DNA from 3 places in the Oceanobacillus sp. FSL K6-2867 genome. Region 2 is predicted to be linked to each of the others. Evidence: predicted binding sites of a transcription regulator. Region 2 holds the regulator's gene; each other region holds the start of a gene.

Region 1 (6,400 bases), 930 kb from region 2:
GTAAATGAAGGGAAAAACGAAGCAGTTGATAATGTCATTGGAGTTGGAGGAGGAAAAACACTCGATACAGCAAAGGCAGTTGCTGACGGCCTAGAACTCAGTGTTGTGATTGTCCCTACAACAGCATCAACCGATGCACCAACTAGTGCGTTATCTGTAATTTATAGTGATAAAGGTGTGTTTGAATCCTATAAGTTCTATGATAAAAATCCAGAATTGGTACTTGTCGATACAAAAGTAGTTGCAGGTGCACCACCACGACTTTTCGCTTCAGGGATTGCAGATGCGATGGCAACATGGGTGGAAGCAAGAGCGACAATTAAAAGCAATGGTGATGCAATGGCTGGCGGCAAGACTAGTATCGCTGCACAGGCAATAGCGGAAGCATGTGAAAAAACATTATTTGCTTATGGACAGGCAGCTTATAAAGCAGTGCAAAAAGGACTTGTAACCAAACATGTGGAAGCTGTTGTAGAGGCAAATACATTATTATCCGGTCTTGGTTTTGAAAGTGGTGGACTAGCGGGTGCGCATGCCATTCACAATGGTTTTACTGTGCTTGAAGGTGATATTCACCATCTGACACATGGCGAGAAGGTAGCATATGGTACATTAACACAGCTCCTATTAGAATTGCATTCACAAGATGAAATAGTTAAATATATTGATTTTTATCGTGCGCTTGGATTACCGACAACATTAAAAGAAATGCATTTAGAAGAAGTTTCTTATGAAGATTTGCGAAGAGTCGGAGAAGCGGCTACACAAGAGGGCGAAACAATGGGGAACCTTTCCACCGATATTTCTGCCGATGATGTTGCTACAGCAATTCTTGCGGTCGATCAATTGAGTAAAAATAAATAAAATGAAATAAGAGAGTAAGGCTGGTTTCTCGCCTTACTCTCTATTGCTTTCCTGTGGTTTTGGATTTGTTTCGCGTTGTGGTTCGATATCTTGATTTGGATCATTGATTTTTTGTTTTTGCTCTAGTGAATCATCGCTTCGTTTTTCTTTGTCTTGATTGGACATGTTATCACCTCGCTGACAAACTAGAATGTTATTTCTTTCTATATATACATTCCTGTAACCGTTATAGCTCAATTTCAAACATGATTTACCCAAAACAATTTAAACGAGAATGCCAGCTTTTCTTAAATCCCTGCACGCTGCTTCAATTTTAAGCAGCGAATCGGACTCAAGGGTATGCAAGTGAATCCCATTAGTTAGCGCAGATAGGTACGACGCGTCTGTAGTCTGTATCTTTGTAATAAATGTGTCAGCTTCTTTTCTGCTGCCAACCCGAATGGAGGCAGTGATTTCTCCATAAACAGGATGTTCAACAATAACGTCTCTGATTGTCACCCCATGATCAACAATCAAGTATAGCTCTTCTTTGGTTTGGCCAGCATCATGCTTGCATGCAATAATTTGCTGCTTTTGATTATTTAAATGCTCACTGAGATAAATATAGCCTTGGCTTGTTGCAATAATAGGTTCATTTTTTGCCTTTAATATCGATACATCCTGAACAATCACTTGTCTGGATACGTTGGTAAGTTTGGCGAAATCCTTGCCGCTTATAGGCCGCGCCGATTCTTTTAGCTTTTGTATGATAAGCTGCTGTCTTTTTGCTGAAGGCATTTTTCTCTGCTGCTCCATTTATTGCCCTCCTTGTACATTTACATGTAACACATTGTTTTATAGTTCAAATAAAAAAGCTTTTTATTAATTTGTACTTGATAATATATTAATTCTATGTAAATATAGATGTCAAGACAGATGACTATTGAATCTTGATTCATCACTATTGTAAAGACATAGGGGGATGACAGACTTATAAGTAAGCGCATTCTATTGTATTTAATGTGAAAATAATCACAAATAAAACAACAACTGAAGGAGTAAACTATGATGAATTCTATTAAACTAAAAAACGCACTTGAAGAATTTTTAAATGAAGATATCGGTGATCAAGATTTAACGAGTGATTCTATTTTTCCAAAGAATCAATTGGGAAAAGGTGTGTTTATCCTTAAAGAAGCTGGAGTTCTTTCTGGACTTTCTATTATTAAGGAAGCTTATCATTTGCTGGACCCTGAAATGGAAATAAAGCTTTATTTTAATGACGGCGATAAAGTGGCGGCCCAAACTGCGATTGCGGAAGTTTATGGTTCTGTCCGTTCCATACTTACTGGGGAGCGCGTCATTTTAAATTTACTGCAGCGGATGAGCGGGATTGCTACGGTGACAAACCATTGTATAGAAGCCCTGAATGACACATCGATCAGCATTTGTGACACAAGAAAAACATTGCCCGGACTAAGAATGTTTGATAAATATGCAGTTACTTCTGGAGGAGGGAAGAATCACCGAAATGGATTATATGACGGTGTGATGATTAAAGATAATCATATTTCCTATTGTGGATCAATCACAGAAGCTGTTGAAAAAGCACGTGCTGTACTTGGTCATATGGTAAAGATTGAAGTGGAAACAGAGAATAAAAAGGAGGTCCTGGAAGCGGTAGGTGCTGGAGCAGATGTCATTATGTTCGATAATCGCAATCCAGAGGAAGTAAGAGAATATGTCGAACTTGTACCTGATTCTATCATAACGGAAGCATCTGGCGGAATTACGCTTTCTAATCTGGCAGCGTATGCAAATACTGGGGTGCAATACATATCGTTAGGCGCACTGACACATTCTGTTCAAGCATTGGATATTAGTTTGCAGGTGAACGAGGGAAGTAAAAAATAAAGCCGGCAACAGGAGGCCATTTGATGAACAAAAAAATTGTTGTTGCAATCATTTTAGGGTTTATTTTTTTAACTGCATGTGAAAAAGATAACGAACAAGAAGCAAATGATGCGGTTCAATCGGAAGAGTCTTTTCACACAACAATTGTTGGTGGAAGAGTTGGTGGTGCTTGGTCTGTTTTTGCTGAAGGAATCGCTGAGTCGATTCGCAGGGAAAATGAAGGAGCTATTATTACTGTAGAACCGGGGGGGATTGTGGAAAATCCATTAGCTGTTGCAACAGGAATTGTCCCGTATGGATTATCTTATGCAATGACTTCTTACGCGGCATACAGTGGGGAAGAGCCATACGATCAGCCATATGAAGATATTCGTGCTGTAAGTGTTGTGATTCCAGCAAATTACTATCAATTTATTATAGCTGCGGATGTACCCTATAATTCCTTTGAAGAGCTGATTGAGCTTAAAGCTCCAATTCGATTGGCTGTGGATCAAAAAGGAGCGGCTGGTGAAATCATTACTCGCAAAGTTTTACAAGCATATGGAATCTCCTATGATGACATTATTGCTTGGGGAGGATCAGTTGATTATTTATCTGGGTCAAAAACATTTGAAATGATGGCCGATAATCGAATTGACGCTAGTGGAGATGCGGTGTCAGCACCTTCAAGTGATATTATGGAAGCATCTGCGCTGATGCGTTTGAAATTGCTTGAATTAGATGAACATGTGATTGAACGCGTATCCGAAAAACTTGGAATGGATGCTGGAACGATTAATGCTTCGGCATATTCCTTTTTACAGGAAGACATAGCGACCGTCAGCACACCGGCGATTCTTATCGCCAATAAAGAGGTTCCAGAGGAAGAAGTCTATCAGATAACTAAAGCAATCTATGAAAATTTTGACTATCTAAGAACGGTGCACAAGGAATTTTATAATCTATCAGCAGATAATATCATGAAGGTCGGTAATGTGCCCCTGCATCCAGGAGCAGAAAAATTTTTCCGGGAGAAAGGATTGCTTCCGTAACATATTTTGTATTCGATTAAGGGACTCACCTAGTAGCTTAATTTGTAAAAAATGGTTACTTAAGTTTTCCTTTTTATTTCGAAAGGAGTCATTGCATTGTGAACATGAAAGCAAAATTGAAAAGGTGGTTTGTAGAAGGTTACAAGCGTAATCTTTCAGAGCAACCAATGAAACTTTTTATATTGTTTGCCTTTGGATTGTCTATATATCAAATTTGGTCTGTAATCTTTGGAAATCTAGATCCTCTCAATCAAATGGCAATCCATTTAGCTTTTATTCTTGTACTTACCTTTTTGCTTTATGGCTTTTCAAAAAGGGAAGCAGTTCGAAAACACAAGCCTGGCTTGATTGACTATTGCTTTGGAATATTGGCTATTAGTGCCGGTATTTATTTCACTTTCCATGCCGAACGAATTGCAGTTCGAATACCAATTATGAATCCATTAACGGGTTGGGATATTTTTTTCGGAGTCGTGTTTATCGTGTTAACGATTGAAGCAACACGACGTACGATTGGTTTTCCAATTATTGTTCTTGTGTTTATTGGCTTCGCTTATACACTGTGGGGTCATCATCTCGAGAGTTTATTTGGTCACCGGGAAATGTCTGCGGTTGAGTTTGTTGAAAAACTTACATATAGCTTTAATGGACTTTGGGGTTCGCCAATTTCGGTCGCTGCTTCATTTGTGTTTATGTTTATGCTGTTTGGTGCATTTTTGCAAAAATCAGGTGCAGGTGAGTTTTTCTTTCGGATTTCAACAGCTATTGCTGGGAAAACACGAGGGGGATCTGCAAAAGTGGCAATTCTTGCTAGTGCCTTTTTTGGCTCCATCTCTGGGAGCCCAACGGCAAATGTTGTCACAACTGGTAACTTCACGATTCCGGTTAGTAAAAAATCAGGCTATACTTCGGCTGTTGCAGCTGCAGTGGAGGCTGCTGCCTCGACAGGTGGAAGCATTTTGCCGCCTATTATGGGATCGTCGGCATTTTTAATGGCAGCTGTTACACAGATGTCATACGGATCAATTGTAATTGCGGCGTTAATTCCTGGTATTCTGTATTACGTTTCGTTATTTGCAATGGTGCATTTTGAGGCAATGCGCCTTGATTTACCGAGACCTGCAAAAGAAGCCATTCCCAAGGTCAGCGAAGTGCTCAAGGAAGGATGGTTTTATTTTATCCCATTATTTGTACTAGTCGTTCTCTTAGTACTAGGATACAGTGCATCGCGAACGGGGTTCTATGGAATTCTTTCGGTTATTCTTGTTAGTTGGTTCCGTAAAGAGACACGAATGGGTTTGCAAAAGATTTGTAGTGCATTAGTAGACGGTGCACGTTTTTCCATTCCAGTTACAACAGCATGTGCAGCCGCAGGGCTTATTATTGCTGGTATTATGTCAACTGGACTTGGTGGAAAGGTAACGAGCATTGTGCTCGGTTTAACAGAAGGAATGCTATTTCCGACATTACTTCTTGTCATGCTTATTTGTATTGTATTAGGTATGGGGATGCCTGTTGCAGCTGCTTATATATTAACAGCAATGCTTGCAGCGCCTGCCTTAATTGAATTGGGAGTGTCTGTATTGGCTGCACACCTATTTATTGTCTACTTTTCCATTTTCTCAGCAATCACTCCACCAGTGGCTGTTGCAGCCTATGCCGCAGCGGGGATTGCCGATGCAAACCCGAATCGAGTAGGATTGGAGGCTGTTAAGCTAGGCATTGTTGGATTTGTCGTTCCATTCATGTTCGTCTTGGAATCAGCCCTTTTAATGGATGGAAATATTGTAGAAGTACTACTTGCATTTTTGACAGCAATTATTGGTGTCACTGCTTTAGCGGGTGGAGCGATTGGCTGGTTGAGAACAAAAACGACGGTTATGGAACGGATACTATTGGTAGTAAGTGGAGCATTATCCATGTATGCTAATCTATGGACAAGCATAATTGGCCTCGCAATCATAATTCTAGTCTATGGTTCACAGTATAGAAGAAAAGAAAAGGTAGCTATCAGGGCTAGTGAACTTCGACCATAATACAACTGGAGCTGGACGTGGCTCCTCCGGCATCTAAGTTATCCACATCATTCAAATTTTATAGTTTTCTATACCACAGGAAAAAGGTGTTATCAAGAGATTTTATTGCTTGATAGCACCTTTTTAAGTAAGCAACTGTGCCATTTAAGCAATAAGTATTCTATGTCCCCCATCTTTGCTTCTAATTTCCTATCCAATAAAATTTATAGTAAAATAAAAATATAGAATTAAAATAATTTTTACATATTTTAAATAATATGCTTCTAAAACTACAACAAGAATATGTAGCTCCTCAACATATTCTATATTTAAAAGCTGAAGGTGAGTTAATGAACATTACCTATCTATTATTTTTTCTTTGTATTGTTGTTTGTACCTTAATTATTACCTATTGGGCGGCAAGACAAAGCAAAACGACCAATCAATTCTATATTGCTGCTGGCAGTTTAACAGGGACACAAAATGGAATGGCAATTGCAGGGGATTACATAAGCGCCGCTTCTTTTTTAGGAATTGTTGGTACTATTGCGATTAATGGTTTTGATGGTTTTTTGTACGCAATTGGATTTTTAGTTT
Region 2 (6,400 bases):
GCAAGGGCAAGTCTTGCTTTCTCACCACCACTTAATGTGTGAACCGGTTTCAGTACATCATCACCGGAAAAAAGGAAGTTTCCCAAGACCGTGCGGATATCTTTTTCATTTATGGCAGGATAATCATCCCATAATTCCTGGAGAATTGTTTTAGTGGAATTAAGATCAGCCTGCTCCTGGTCATAGTAGCCAATTTGCACATTCGTACCAAGCTGGATGTTTCCTTTTTCAGTTTGCAGTCTACCTAAGATGGCCTTAAGTAATGTAGTTTTCCCTACACCATTCGGACCAACAAGTGCGATACGGTCACCGCGATTTATATCCAGTCGTATGTTGGAAAAAATAGGGTTCACTTCTTTTTCATAACGTAAGCTAAGCTCTTCAACTTTTAATACATCATTTCCACTTCTACGATTAATTTGAAAGGAGAAGGAAGCGGATGACTCATCACCTAGTGGCCGATCAAGGCGCTCTATTTTTTCAAGCTGCTTCCGCCTGCTTTGTGCTCGTTTTGTAGTCGAAGCACGTACAATATTCCGCTGGATAAAGTCTTCCATTTTTTTAATTTCAGTTTGCTGCTTTTCAAATTCCTTTAATTCCTGTTCATAATTCAGCGCTTTTTGCTCCAAGTACTTGCTGTATGTCCCATGGTATTTTCGCGTTTTATGTCGTGATATTTCATACACGATGGAAACTGTTTTATCAAGAAAGTACCGATCGTGTGAAACGATGACAATGGCGCCAGGATAATTAACGAGATAGTTTTCCAACCATGACAATGTATCAATATCCAGATGGTTGGTCGGCTCATCGAGAATAAGCAGCTGTGGTTTTTGAAGCAGTAATTTTCCTAGGGCAAGACGTGTTTTTTGTCCACCACTAAGTTCTGCAATTGGTGTACCATAATCAAAGGACTCAAAATTTAACCCACTAAGTACAGCCCTAATGTCTGATTCATACGTATAGCCTCCATTAGTCTGATATGCCAGCTGAAGCTTGTCGTATTCTTTAAGTACTTTGTCATATTCTTCCCCAGTTAATTCGTTGGCTTTCTCCATTTCCTTTTCCAAGGTTCGAAGCTGTTTTTCCAAAGATTTTAAATGGGAGAACACATCCAGCATCTCATCCCAAATGGTTTTTCCTGACTCTAACGTCATATGCTGAGATAAATAACCGAATGTAAGATCCTTCGGTTGGAAAAATTCCCCTTCATCATACGATAATTCTTGTGCCATAATTTTAAGTAATGTTGACTTACCTGCACCATTTCTGCCAACAATAGCAATACGATCTTTATCTTTAATTTCTATTTTAATATTTGATAAAATCTCTTCCGCACCGAAGGATTTTGAAATTCCGTTTAATTGCATTAATATCATTTTTTCACCCCACCATTTACAGTGTATATGATAGTTATTTGACGAAGCAACTGAATTGTGAAAAATATCACGACTTATTTGACGTTTTCTGTTAAAATAGAGGAAAGAACTTATTATATACAACTATTGGATTGAAAAGAGGAAGATTGATGGATCAGAACAAAATTCCACAAGCTACTGCCAAGCGGCTGCCTTTATATTATCGTTTTCTTAACAACTTAAATCAGCAGGGGAAGAAGCGAGTATCCTCAAAGGAGCTGAGTGATGCAGTAAAAGTGGATTCTGCAACAATTCGAAGAGACTTTTCTTACTTTGGCGCATTGGGAAAAAAGGGATACGGCTATAATGTAGAGTATTTATTAGGGTTTTTCCGAAGTACCCTGGACCAGCATGAGGTTACAGAGGTTGCTTTAATTGGTGTGGGAAACTTAGGTACAGCCTTCCTCCATTATAACTTTATGAAGAACAATAATATCCGGATTACCACAGCATTTGATGCAGATATAGATAAGGTTGGCACGGATATTGGAGGGGTTCCTGTTTATCATATTAATGATTTAGAGGAAAAGTTAGATGATATTAAAGTCGTTATCTTAACCGTTCCAGCAATTGAAGCACAGGTGATAACCGATAAGCTGGTGGAAAAGGGGATTTCAGGGATTCTTAACTTTACCCCTGCCAGGATTACCGTACCGAAGCATATTCGGGTGCACCATATTGATCTTGCAGTTGAATTACAGGCCCTGGTTTATTTCCTTAAGCATTACTCGTTAGATAACCCAGAATAAATTATTCATTGTGAAATTCTATTTTATTACAAGGCTATTGAATTTAGGTCAAAAGCCTTGTTTTTTTATGGCAAGATTTGGATGTGCTTATATCTGTTAAATACAATAAACTATGTGCATCAGGTCCATAAAAATGCTGTTTTATACAGCGGTTGGAAACAAGCTGATAAATAATTACTAGATAAATCGAACTATTATTTTTCTGAAAATTATTGGTCCTTAAGACATCTATCTATTTACTGATTATTGCGTTAATCTGTATTGGGAATATACGAAGATAGAGGAGGAATTTATTCGTGGGTATGAAAAAGGTTTTAGGTATTATGTTTGTATTATTTATTAGTTTATTTATTGCTGCATGTTCGAACGACAGTGATAATGCGAATCAAAAGACCGACGATGCTGAAGCAAGTAAAGAAGTGAATGATGCAGAGGAAAATGAGAAAGATGAGGCTGAAGCATCAGAAGAAGAAAAAGCTGTTCCAGAGGATGAAGAATTATTTGCAGTTCTTGAAGCAAACCTGGAAGCATTAACAGAAAATGATCTGGAAGCATATATGGACACCGTACATAGTGAATCTCCGTTATATGACACAACACGTACGACAATTGAGCAATTATCGGTATATACTTTAGATATGGAATTATTTGATTTAGTGGTGGAGGAAAAGTCAGAAGAGGAAGCAACAATCTCATATAAACAGACTACAATGAAGGTCGATGGTCCTGACTTTGCGAACAATGAGACACATGGGGTTCATGTTTTGCGTCCGGATGATGGCACTTGGAAAATTTATAGTTCAGAAGAACCGAGTGAGATAATTATGCTTGATGAGAATGGGGAAGTTATCGAGGAGACGGCTGATGATATAGCAGCAGAAGGTGTTTACATCGACACAATTACGAGCTTAGAAATTCCGTTTGATGAAGGAAAATGGGAGCTTGAAAACTATGAGGAAGCAGAAGGTGAAGCAACTGCTGAATTTCTTTTAGTTGATGAGGATCAAACGAATTTTACAGAGCTGTTTACGATTCATTATTATCCAGATGGTGATGAGTTGTTAGGTGTTGAAGGTTTTATCGAGATGATGGAAGTGAATTTAACAGAAATGACTACAGGTGAGCTTGAATTTAATTCTGCAGAAGAAGGTTTTTTTGACTTTTCATTAACGGAAGATGATATTCAGCTCGATCAGGAAGAAGTAGCAAGAGTATTTGCTAAAGATAATGATTTATATGTTATCCGCTATACTACGTTTGAAAAAATAATTGAGAATAAGGATGAATGGACAGATAAATTAAAGTCTATTCAATAATAAGAAAGAAGGCTGTTTTAAAAGAGAAACAGCCTTCTTTTTGATTGTTATTTCTTTTTCTTTATCCGAAGGTACTTGCCAAGCAATCGGAGTGCAACCCCAAAGGCAAGTGTTGCTACAGCAGCAAAAATAAGTGTATTGGGATTCCAAATTGTTTCCCCTTTGCTTTGGACTGCAACGTAAATAAAAATGATTGCCATTATGAGATAAATAATCGCTTTAACGATAAGAGAATTAATCATTCGTTAACCTCCAATGAGAATCATTTGCAATTGCTCAACCTGACGCTGCATTTGTTCAAGCTGGCGCTGCATTTCTTCCGGATCCATAGAATATTGCCCAACGACAACTAATGTATTCATTGCAGCGTGAACAATAATCGGAACGAGAATTCGTTTTGTTTTGACGTAAAGAAATGCAAATACAAATCCCATCGATGCGTAAATTAGTATGTGTTCCAACCCTTCATGTATAAATCCAAAGATGAGGGCGGATATCAAGCCAGCGAAGAAGAAATTCATACGCTTATAGAGACTGCCGAAGATAATTTTTCGGAAAATAATTTCCTCCAGTATCGGTGCGATTATAGCTGGGATAATAATAAATAACGGTGCTGCACGGGCTATATTCATAATACCTTGTGTGTTTTCTGATCCTGGTGAAATTCCTAAGACATAAATTTCAATCGCTGTAGCAATCCCTTGAGCGAAGAAAGCCATAAATACACCGAGTATTGACCATAGTACCATCGAACTCATTGGTGCAGCATCCCGTGCATGTCTCATCTGCATGTCAGGCTTCAAGATCCACAATATAATGAGAAGACCAAAAATAAAGCTGAAAATGGACCAATAAACGACAGCTTGTACAGGGATATAGTGATGTTTTGCAAGCAGACTAACGGGAAACGCAGAAAGCTGCATAAGTATATAAGTTAAAATGACATACCAATATCTTCGTGCCAAGTAAAACGACTCCTTTTGCTTGATGTAGTTTTTAGTATATGTATGACAAGGTTCATTTATTGATTATCATAGTTGGTATTTTAACATATTCTCTTGTCTGTTAATATTATAAGCCCTACTTAGAAAAAAATTGTTAGAAGCAAAAAAATAATAGACACATTGCTTGCATTTTTTTATAGGATTAATTATTATGAATATAGAAATTAGCACTCACTGAATGAGAGTGCTAATACATCTAAATACGATATAGAATTGAGGAGGCATTCTACATGATTAAACCACTAGGAGATCGTGTTGTTATCGAACTTGTTGAACAAGAAGAAACAACTGCAAGCGGTATCGTACTACCGGACTCTGCAAAGGAAAAACCACAGGAAGGTCGCGTAGTAGCAGTAGGATCTGGCCGTGTAACTGAAAATGGAGAAAAAGTGGCACTTGAAGTTGCTGAAGGAGACCGCATTATTTTCTCTAAATTTGCTGGTACTGAAGTGAAGTACGAAGGTACAGAATACTTAATTCTTCGTGAAAATGACATTTTAGCTGTAGTAAGCTAACCTTAACACAACACATACATGAACGACGACAAATAAACTTTTGAATGATTATTTTAAGGGAGGAATTTTAAGTGGCTAAAGATATTAAGTTCAATGAAGACGCACGTGGAGCAATGCTGCGCGGTGTAGATACATTAGCAAACGCTGTAAAAGTAACGTTAGGACCAAAAGGACGTAACGTTGTTTTAGATAAAAAATTCGGCTCACCTCTAATTACTAATGATGGGGTAACCATTGCTAAAGAAATCGAATTGGAAGATGCTTTTGAAAACATGGGTGCACAGCTTGTATCTGAAGTTGCATCTAAAACAAATGATGTAGCTGGTGATGGTACGACTACTGCAACTGTTCTTGCACAAGCAATGATTCACGAAGGATTGAAAAACGTTACAGCTGGTGCAAACCCTGTAGGTATTCGCCGTGGTATTGAGAAAGCTGTAGCAAGTGCTGTTGAAGAGTTAAAAGCAATTTCACAACCAGTTGAGAGCAAAGAATCTATCGCACAAATCGCAGCTATCTCTGCATCTGATGATGAAGTTGGTAACTTAATTGCTGAGGCGATGGAACGTGTTGGTAATGACGGTGTTATTACAATTGAAGAATCAAAAGGCTTCAACACAGAGCTAGAGGTTGTTGAAGGTATGCAATTTGACCGTGGATACTCTTCACCATACATGGTTACTGACCAAGATAAAATGGAAGCAGTATTAGAAGATCCATATATTCTTATTACAGATAAGAAAATCGGTAACATCCAAGAAGTATTACCAGTACTTGAGCAAGTAGTTCAACAAGGTAAACCACTATTATTAATCGCTGAAGATGTTGAAGGCGAAGCACTTGCAACATTAGTAGTAAACAAACTTCGTGGAACATTCAACGCTGTAGCTGTTAAAGCTCCAGGATTCGGTGACCGTCGTAAAGCAATGCTTGAAGATATTGCTATCCTGACTGGTGGAGAAGTGATTACAGAAGACCTTGGATTAGACTTGAAGAGCGCTACAATTGAACAACTTGGACGTGCTTCAAAAGTTGTTGTAACAAAAGAAAACACAACAGTTGTTGAGGGTGCTGGTAACCCAGAAGCAATCTCTGGTCGTGTTGCTCAAATCCGTGCACAAGCAGAAGAAACAACTTCTGAATTTGATAAAGAAAAATTACAAGAGCGCCTAGCTAAATTATCTGGTGGTGTAGCAGTAGTTAAAGTTGGTGCTGCAACAGAAACGGAATTAAAAGAGCGCAAACTACGTATTGAAGATGCATTGAACTCAACGCGTGCTGCAGTTGAAGAAGGCTTCGTATCCGGTGGTGGTACTGCCCTAATCAATGTATACAACAAAGTAAGTGAACTAAACCTGGAAGGCGATGAAGCAACTGGTGTGAAAATCGTGCTTCGCG
Region 3 (6,400 bases), 1.0 Mb from region 2:
ATGTGTATGACTCTTATACCGGACAAACCCGTGATGTCAAAACATTATCAGGCGGGGAAAAATTTAATGCATCACTTTCGCTTGCGCTCGGCATGTCTGATGTCATTCAAAGCTTCCAAGGCAATATTTCAATTGATACAATGTTTATTGATGAAGGCTTTGGCTCGTTAGATGAGGAATCGTTAAGCAAAGCTATTGATGCCCTGGTTGCATTACAGCAATCGGGTAGAATGATTGGTGTTATCTCTCATGTGCAGGAGCTGAAAAATATATTCCCTGCAATGCTGGAGGTTAAGAAAATGAAAGAAGGCTATAGCAGCACGAGATTTGTAATGCAATAACGCAAAGCCCATAAAACGGAGAACGTTTGTGGGCTTTTTTCTATTCTAAATAGAAATGCGTATGTTTAATGAGGAACGTAAAATACTAATTATAATAGCATCGTTGCTTATTAATAGACATAAAAATCTTCTTAGCTGAAAAAATGGTACTTAAAAGGGGTGTTATCTTTGCGTGTGAGGATTGAACTGACATACCGTACAAAAAAAGGACTCGAAACAGTGCTCTGCACTGATGATATGGAACTAAGTCAGGCTATCACTATTGCAGAAGACATGGAGAAAACAGGACGCATCAAGCAGTTAACATTTATTGATAATAATGAAGGAAACTGGACCTATAAGCAATTAAAGAAATACATGGAAGAAATTAAAACGGAACCCCATGATATAACCGTTTATTTTGATGGTGGGTTTGACCTGAAGACAGATAAAGCCGGTCTTGGCTGTGTTATTTACTATAGACAGAACGAAAAAGACCTTCGAATTCGAAAAAATGCTAACGTTGATGGACTTGTTAGTAATAACGAAGCAGAATATGCAGCACTTCATTTAGGATTAACGGAATTAGAGATATTAGGGGTTCACCATTTACCTGTTACTTTTGTAGGAGATTCAAAGGTTGTTATCCATCAGCTTGATGGGGAATGGCCATGCTACGAAAAGGAATTAGCGGCATGGATTGATCGGATTGAACGAAAAATAGAGCAGCTTGGAATTACGCCCACATTTAAAGATGTCTCTCGCAAGATGAACCGAGAAGCTGATCAATTAGCAACACAGGCACTGCAAGAGATCGAAATTACAAGTCAGCGTAAATGGTGATGGGAAGCAAGTCGGTTGCAAAAACAGTGATTTGGAAAACCCTTCCAAGCCACTTTATATGAGTTGTTTTTCGTAATACTTTATATTATCATTTAACTATTGGTAATTTAGAGGTTAATAGATGTGCATCATTTCACGAAGCAATACAGTATTAAATTTTGGTAATTATAAAGGAGCAGGGCATTGAAAATAGGAATAGATAAAATAGGCTTTTATACACCACACTTATATGTAGACATGAACAAATTAGCTGTAGCAAGGGGCATAGAGCCGGAAAAATTCACAATTGGAATTGGTCAGGAAAAAATGGCGCTTGCACCAATTACACAAGACCCGGTTACTTTGGCAGCAAATGCAGCACTTGGAATTTTAAACGAGGCGGATAAAGAGAAAATTGATTTCGTTATTTTTGGTACGGAATCTGGTATTGATAACTCTAAGTCGGCAGGGGTTTATGTACATAATTTGCTTGGGTTAAATCCCCGTGCGCGTACTGTTGAAATGAAGCAGGCATGCTACGGCGCAACTGTTGGAATACAATTGGCAAAAGGACATATTGCATTAAATCCGGAAAGCAAAGTACTGGTTTTAGGTTCTGATATTGCAAGGTACGGTCTAAATACATCCGGTGAATCTACACAAGGTGCTGGAGCGGTTGCGATGGTGATTAGTGCAAATCCAAAAATCATGGTCCTCGAGGAGCAGAGTGCTTATTTAACAAATGATATTATGGATTTTTGGAGACCTATTTATTCAGACAAAGCGTTTGTTGATGGAAAGTTTTCTAATGAGCAATACATATACTTCTTTTCAAAGGTTTGGGAGCAATATAAGGAAAAATCTGGTCTTGAATTGAAAGACTTTGAAGCGATTTGTTACCATTTGCCATATACAAAGATGGGACTAAAGGCGTTGCGTACAATTTTTGATGAAAGTACAGAGGAAGACAAAGAAAAATTAGTAGCAAACTATCAAGTAAGTACGCAATATAATCGAATCGTTGGAAACATTTACACAGGATCATTGTATTTAAGCTTGCTGTCCCTTCTTGAATTGAGTGAGGGTTTGGAAGCAGGATCAAGAGTTGGCTTATATAGCTATGGATCAGGTGCTGTAGGAGAATTCTTTACTGGGATATTACAGCCGGATTATCGCGAGCATCTTCATGTTAACAATCATACGAGGCTGTTCGAATCAAGAACTGAAGTAACTGTTCCCGAGTATGAAAAAATATTTGAGGAGACTCTACCAGTTGATGGTTCCACGTTAAAGTTTGATATTACAAAAGATCCTGCTGCAATTTGCTTAAGTGGAATAGAAGATAATAAGCGTTTGTATGTGAGAAAGTAGGACATTTATATAAATTTTTTAAGGTGTAAAAGTTTTCGTGACAAAAATTTGATGTTGATTAATTTTTATGTTATTATATTCTAATGGTACATTATTTAAATAATAACTTCTCCCTATAAAATATACTAGTGAAACAAATTTATAGCAAATAAGGCTGTCTTGGAAGATTGTATTTTTATGATTTTCCGGGCGGTCTTTTTTAATGCAAATGCTGCATTCTTTTCTAAGATCTGGAATGCATATATTATGCATGATTGGACTGTCATCTTCCAATGAATGACTTGATAGAGAGATATCTCAACTTCAATATGCACTATTATTAAATTGGTTGGAAATTTTTGGAGGTTAGGAAAGGATAAACTTTTCAATCTGCATAAGTGCAATTAAGGCATTCGCCTAAAAGGCTGCCCCCCAAAGTAGAGGGCTTTTAAGAAAGCAAAGAATGCTTTCTTAAAAATCCCTTTAACGCATGCCAATTTTTCTAATGACTGAAATTTAGCGGAAAGGAGAAATGAGAAAATTGAGCTCAGAAAAAAATAAATATCAGGATCAGTCACTGTTTAACCTTACATGGCCACTGTTCATTGAAATATCCCTTCACATGAGCGTGGGCATTATTGCTACATTAATTTTGAGTGGCTACTCTGATAATGCTGTTGCGGGTGTTGGCGTTGCCAACCAGATAATGAATATATTTATTTTAGTGTTTAACGTAACAGCGATTGGAGCAACCATTCTAATCGGTCAAAATTTAGGTGCTAATCGGATTAAAGAAGCTCGCAGTATAGCGAGATCTGCATTCGGACTTAACTTCTGGATTGGTATTGGCATGACGGTTGTAGTTGCTGTTTTTGGAGGAATCTTTTTAAATTTTTATGGTTTAAGCGGTGAAGTATATAGTTACGCGCATACTTATTTAGTAGTTGCTGGCTTGTCTCTTTGTCTTGAAGCAGTTGCTTTGGCTTTGAGTGCAGTGCTACGCAGTTATGGTCATACAAGAGAAACAATGTTTGTAACTATCATGATGAATGTGATTAGTATCATCGGTTTCCTCATAGCGATTAATGGTTTGTTTGGAATCCCGGTAACAGGAGTTGTTGGAGTTTCTGTTTCCATAATTGTTGCAAGATTATTTCTGGTGTTGGCACTATTATTTTTCGTGTTTAAACGTCTTGCAATACGTTACAGGATCAATGATATTTTAAAGATTGATAAGACAAACACAAAAAATCTAATGAGTATTGGAATACCATCGGCAGGGGAGCAGCTTTCTTATCAATTGTCCCAAGTTGTGATAACAAGCTTTGTAGCAATTGTTGGGGACGCAGCTTTAGCAGCTAGAGTGTATATATTAAATATCTCGATGTTCTGTTTTATGTTTACCATGGCAATTTCACAGGGGACCCAAATATTAGTTGCGCGCTATGTAGGAGCAAAGCAATATGAGAGAACATTAAAACGGGGGTTAAAGACACTTCAGATTGCTTTTTTCATTTCGATTGTTATCTCCTTTATAATCGCATTTACTGGAAAAAATCTTCTTGGACTTTTTACAGAGGAGCCAATGATTATTGCTGTGGCACTACCTGTTTTATGGGCAATCGTATTTATTGAACCAGGCCGTGCCGTGAATATGGTTTTAATGGGTTCACTAAAATCAGTGGGGGATGTCCGATTCCCAGTAATAATAGGGATCATATCCATGTGGGGACTTGCGGTTGTACTTAGCTATGTGTTTGGTATTTCACTAGGACTAGGTCTTCTCGGAGTTTGGCTGGCACAAGGTGTGGATGAATGGGTACGTGGAATATTTGCCTATAGGCGTTGGAAATCTCAGCCTTGGCTACGAAAGAAAGTAATGCGAGATCCTGCTTCAGTATAAAGATTTTAAATGAAATAGCCGATACAGAAGGAAGTATCGGCTATTTTTATATTTACATTTTTATCGCAGCACGTTTCGTTAACAGTCGAATAACAATAAGCGTTATGAGTATTCCGGCGATTAAGATCGGCCATGTTAAGCCACTTGGAATAATATCCAATGCTGAGAAGTTTTCAAATAGTGGTATACCCATTATTAATCGTATCATGGAATCTTTAACAGCAACAATCACAATTGCAACCGCAATAAATAGTATTCCGAAAATAACGTTTATGCGATAGAAGGCAGAACTGATCAACCAGCCAGCAAGATAAAATACGAAAAGATGAAGGCTGAATAAGCCAAGTGAAAGAAAAATATTAGATTCTGGATTAATAAATGGTGTTAGCAGGAACGATAAAAGAATCTCACCAATAATATTACCGTCAATATCGATAACAATATCCTCTAACGTACGATCTGCTAATGCAATATGAGAAAAATTATGAACAATTAATTTTTCTATCAAGCTAATCAGATAGGTGAGAATCGGAATAACGATAGATAAGCCAAAACTTGCAATCACATTTCCAAGGAAATAATCTTTGCGTGTTATACCATGTTCTACATAATAGGGTAAAAAATTTATGGCAATAATACCGATGACGAACATATAAATATTACCTGCTACATAGCTGGCGCTGTAGAATGTATCTAGGTGTTCGCTTAAGAAAATTTTACTAATATTAATGATGAGGTGAATACCGAGTGCCCAAAACGTCCAAGTGAGCTGTACCCAAAATAGATCCAAGGAAACTTTTGGGGAAAGACTAGATCTATGCATGTTCATCATCCTCCTTTGTAAGCTGGATAAATAGATCTTGGAGCGATACGGGACCAATTGTAAGCCCTAATTCTGAAGCAGATAATCGATCGGCTTCATTCATTTCACCGTAAATTGTTACAGATCTTGTGTCTCCTAATTGCTCCTCATTAAGTATTTCTTTGTCTGCAGCAAATCTGTCTACTGCATCCTTGCTTCCGACTACAGTTACACCACGAGAAACGATAGCATCGTAGGGTTCTTGAAGAATTATTCTTCCTTCATGAATAATAATTACCTCATCAAATAAATAATCCATTTCAGACACAAGATGGGTAGACAGAATGATAATTCGTGGGTGCAATTCCTGATCCTTTAATAATTCTTTATAAAATAAATCACGAGCTGGTGCATCCATTCCAAGGTATACTTCATCAAATATTGTGATTGGTGATCGACTAGCTAATCCAACAACGACATTAAATGCGGATTGTTTACCTTTCGATAGTTTGGCCACTGATTTTTTACCTTCTAATTTGAATTTCTTTATTAGTTCCATTGCGTATTCTAAATCAAAATGTGGACGGTAACGACCAATATATTTGACGATACTTGATGGAGAATCTGTTTCACCATTAAAATCCTTATTGTACATAAATGTTACCTCTTGCATAATATGAGCATTTTCAAATGGTACCACATCATTAATTCGTAAATTACCAGAAGTAGCTTCCCGAAATGAGCCAATAATAGATAGGAGTGATGTTTTACCTGCACCATTTCTCCCAAGCAATCCATAGATTTTTGGTTCATTTATTTCAAAATTCAAGTCATGCAGTACTGTGTCATGTCCATAAGCAAGATGAAGATTGGCAGCTTTAATATGCACTATTTTCCACTTCCTTTCACTTTTTTAATATAGGTAAGGATTTCTTCCGTCGTGATTTCTAATTTATTGGCTTCCTGAACAAGTGTAACGATATAATCCTCCATAAAAGATTTGCGTCTTTTTTCAAGCAACTTTTCTCTTGCTCCTTCAGCAACAAACATACCGATACCTCTTTTCTTAAATAGTATTTCCTCATCAACAAGCTGGTTTATTCCTTTAGAAACTGTCGCATGATTGATTTTATAGTAATTAACAAGCTGATTTGTAGAAGGTGCCTGATCATTCGCTTTCAATTGATTATTAATAATCTGATC

What was found. The regulator Rex, encoded in region 2, represses fermentation and respiration genes when NADH is low (regulators of the CRP and FNR family bind a similar motif). The targets are predictions, from matches to a motif close to TTGTGAAATATTTCACAA.
Region 1: nadC (carboxylating nicotinate-nucleotide diphosphorylase) is a predicted target of Rex. The motif match lies at 1,864-1,881, and genes of this name have one in related genera.
Region 3: NSQ77_RS01660 (hydroxymethylglutaryl-CoA synthase) is a predicted target of Rex. The motif match lies at 1,285-1,302, and genes of this name have one in related genera.

What each region holds. Positions count from the first base shown of each region.
Region 1 is NZ_CP150144.1:432,354-438,753, reverse strand. Features, by position in the region: gene NSQ77_RS01990 (glycerol dehydrogenase) at 1-864, shown strand, start outside; gene NSQ77_RS01985 (hypothetical protein) at 898-1,029, opposite strand; gene NSQ77_RS01980 (transcription repressor NadR) at 1,129-1,659, opposite strand; gene nadC (carboxylating nicotinate-nucleotide diphosphorylase) at 1,912-2,757, shown strand; gene NSQ77_RS01970 (TAXI family TRAP transporter solute-binding subunit) at 2,781-3,788, shown strand; gene NSQ77_RS01965 (TRAP transporter fused permease subunit) at 3,893-5,824, shown strand; gene NSQ77_RS01960 (cation acetate symporter) at 6,154-6,400, shown strand, end outside.
Region 2 is NZ_CP150144.1:1,360,220-1,366,619, reverse strand. Features, by position in the region: gene NSQ77_RS06650 (ABC-F family ATP-binding cassette domain-containing protein) at 1-1,379, opposite strand, end outside; gene NSQ77_RS06645 (redox-sensing transcriptional repressor Rex) at 1,529-2,167, shown strand; gene NSQ77_RS06640 (hypothetical protein) at 2,464-3,483, shown strand; gene NSQ77_RS06635 (YdiK family protein) at 3,531-3,725, opposite strand; gene NSQ77_RS06630 (type II CAAX endopeptidase family protein) at 3,729-4,448, opposite strand; gene groES (co-chaperone GroES) at 4,718-5,002, shown strand; gene groL (chaperonin GroEL) at 5,074-6,400, shown strand, end outside.
Region 3 is NZ_CP150144.1:344,407-350,806, reverse strand. Features, by position in the region: gene NSQ77_RS01670 (SMC family ATPase) at 1-341, shown strand, start outside; gene NSQ77_RS01665 (ribonuclease H family protein) at 510-1,163, shown strand; gene NSQ77_RS01660 (hydroxymethylglutaryl-CoA synthase) at 1,347-2,513, shown strand; gene NSQ77_RS01655 (MATE family efflux transporter) at 3,034-4,395, shown strand; gene NSQ77_RS01650 (hypothetical protein) at 4,448-5,218, opposite strand; gene NSQ77_RS01645 (ABC transporter ATP-binding protein) at 5,211-6,086, opposite strand; gene NSQ77_RS01640 (GntR family transcriptional regulator) at 6,086-6,400, opposite strand, start outside.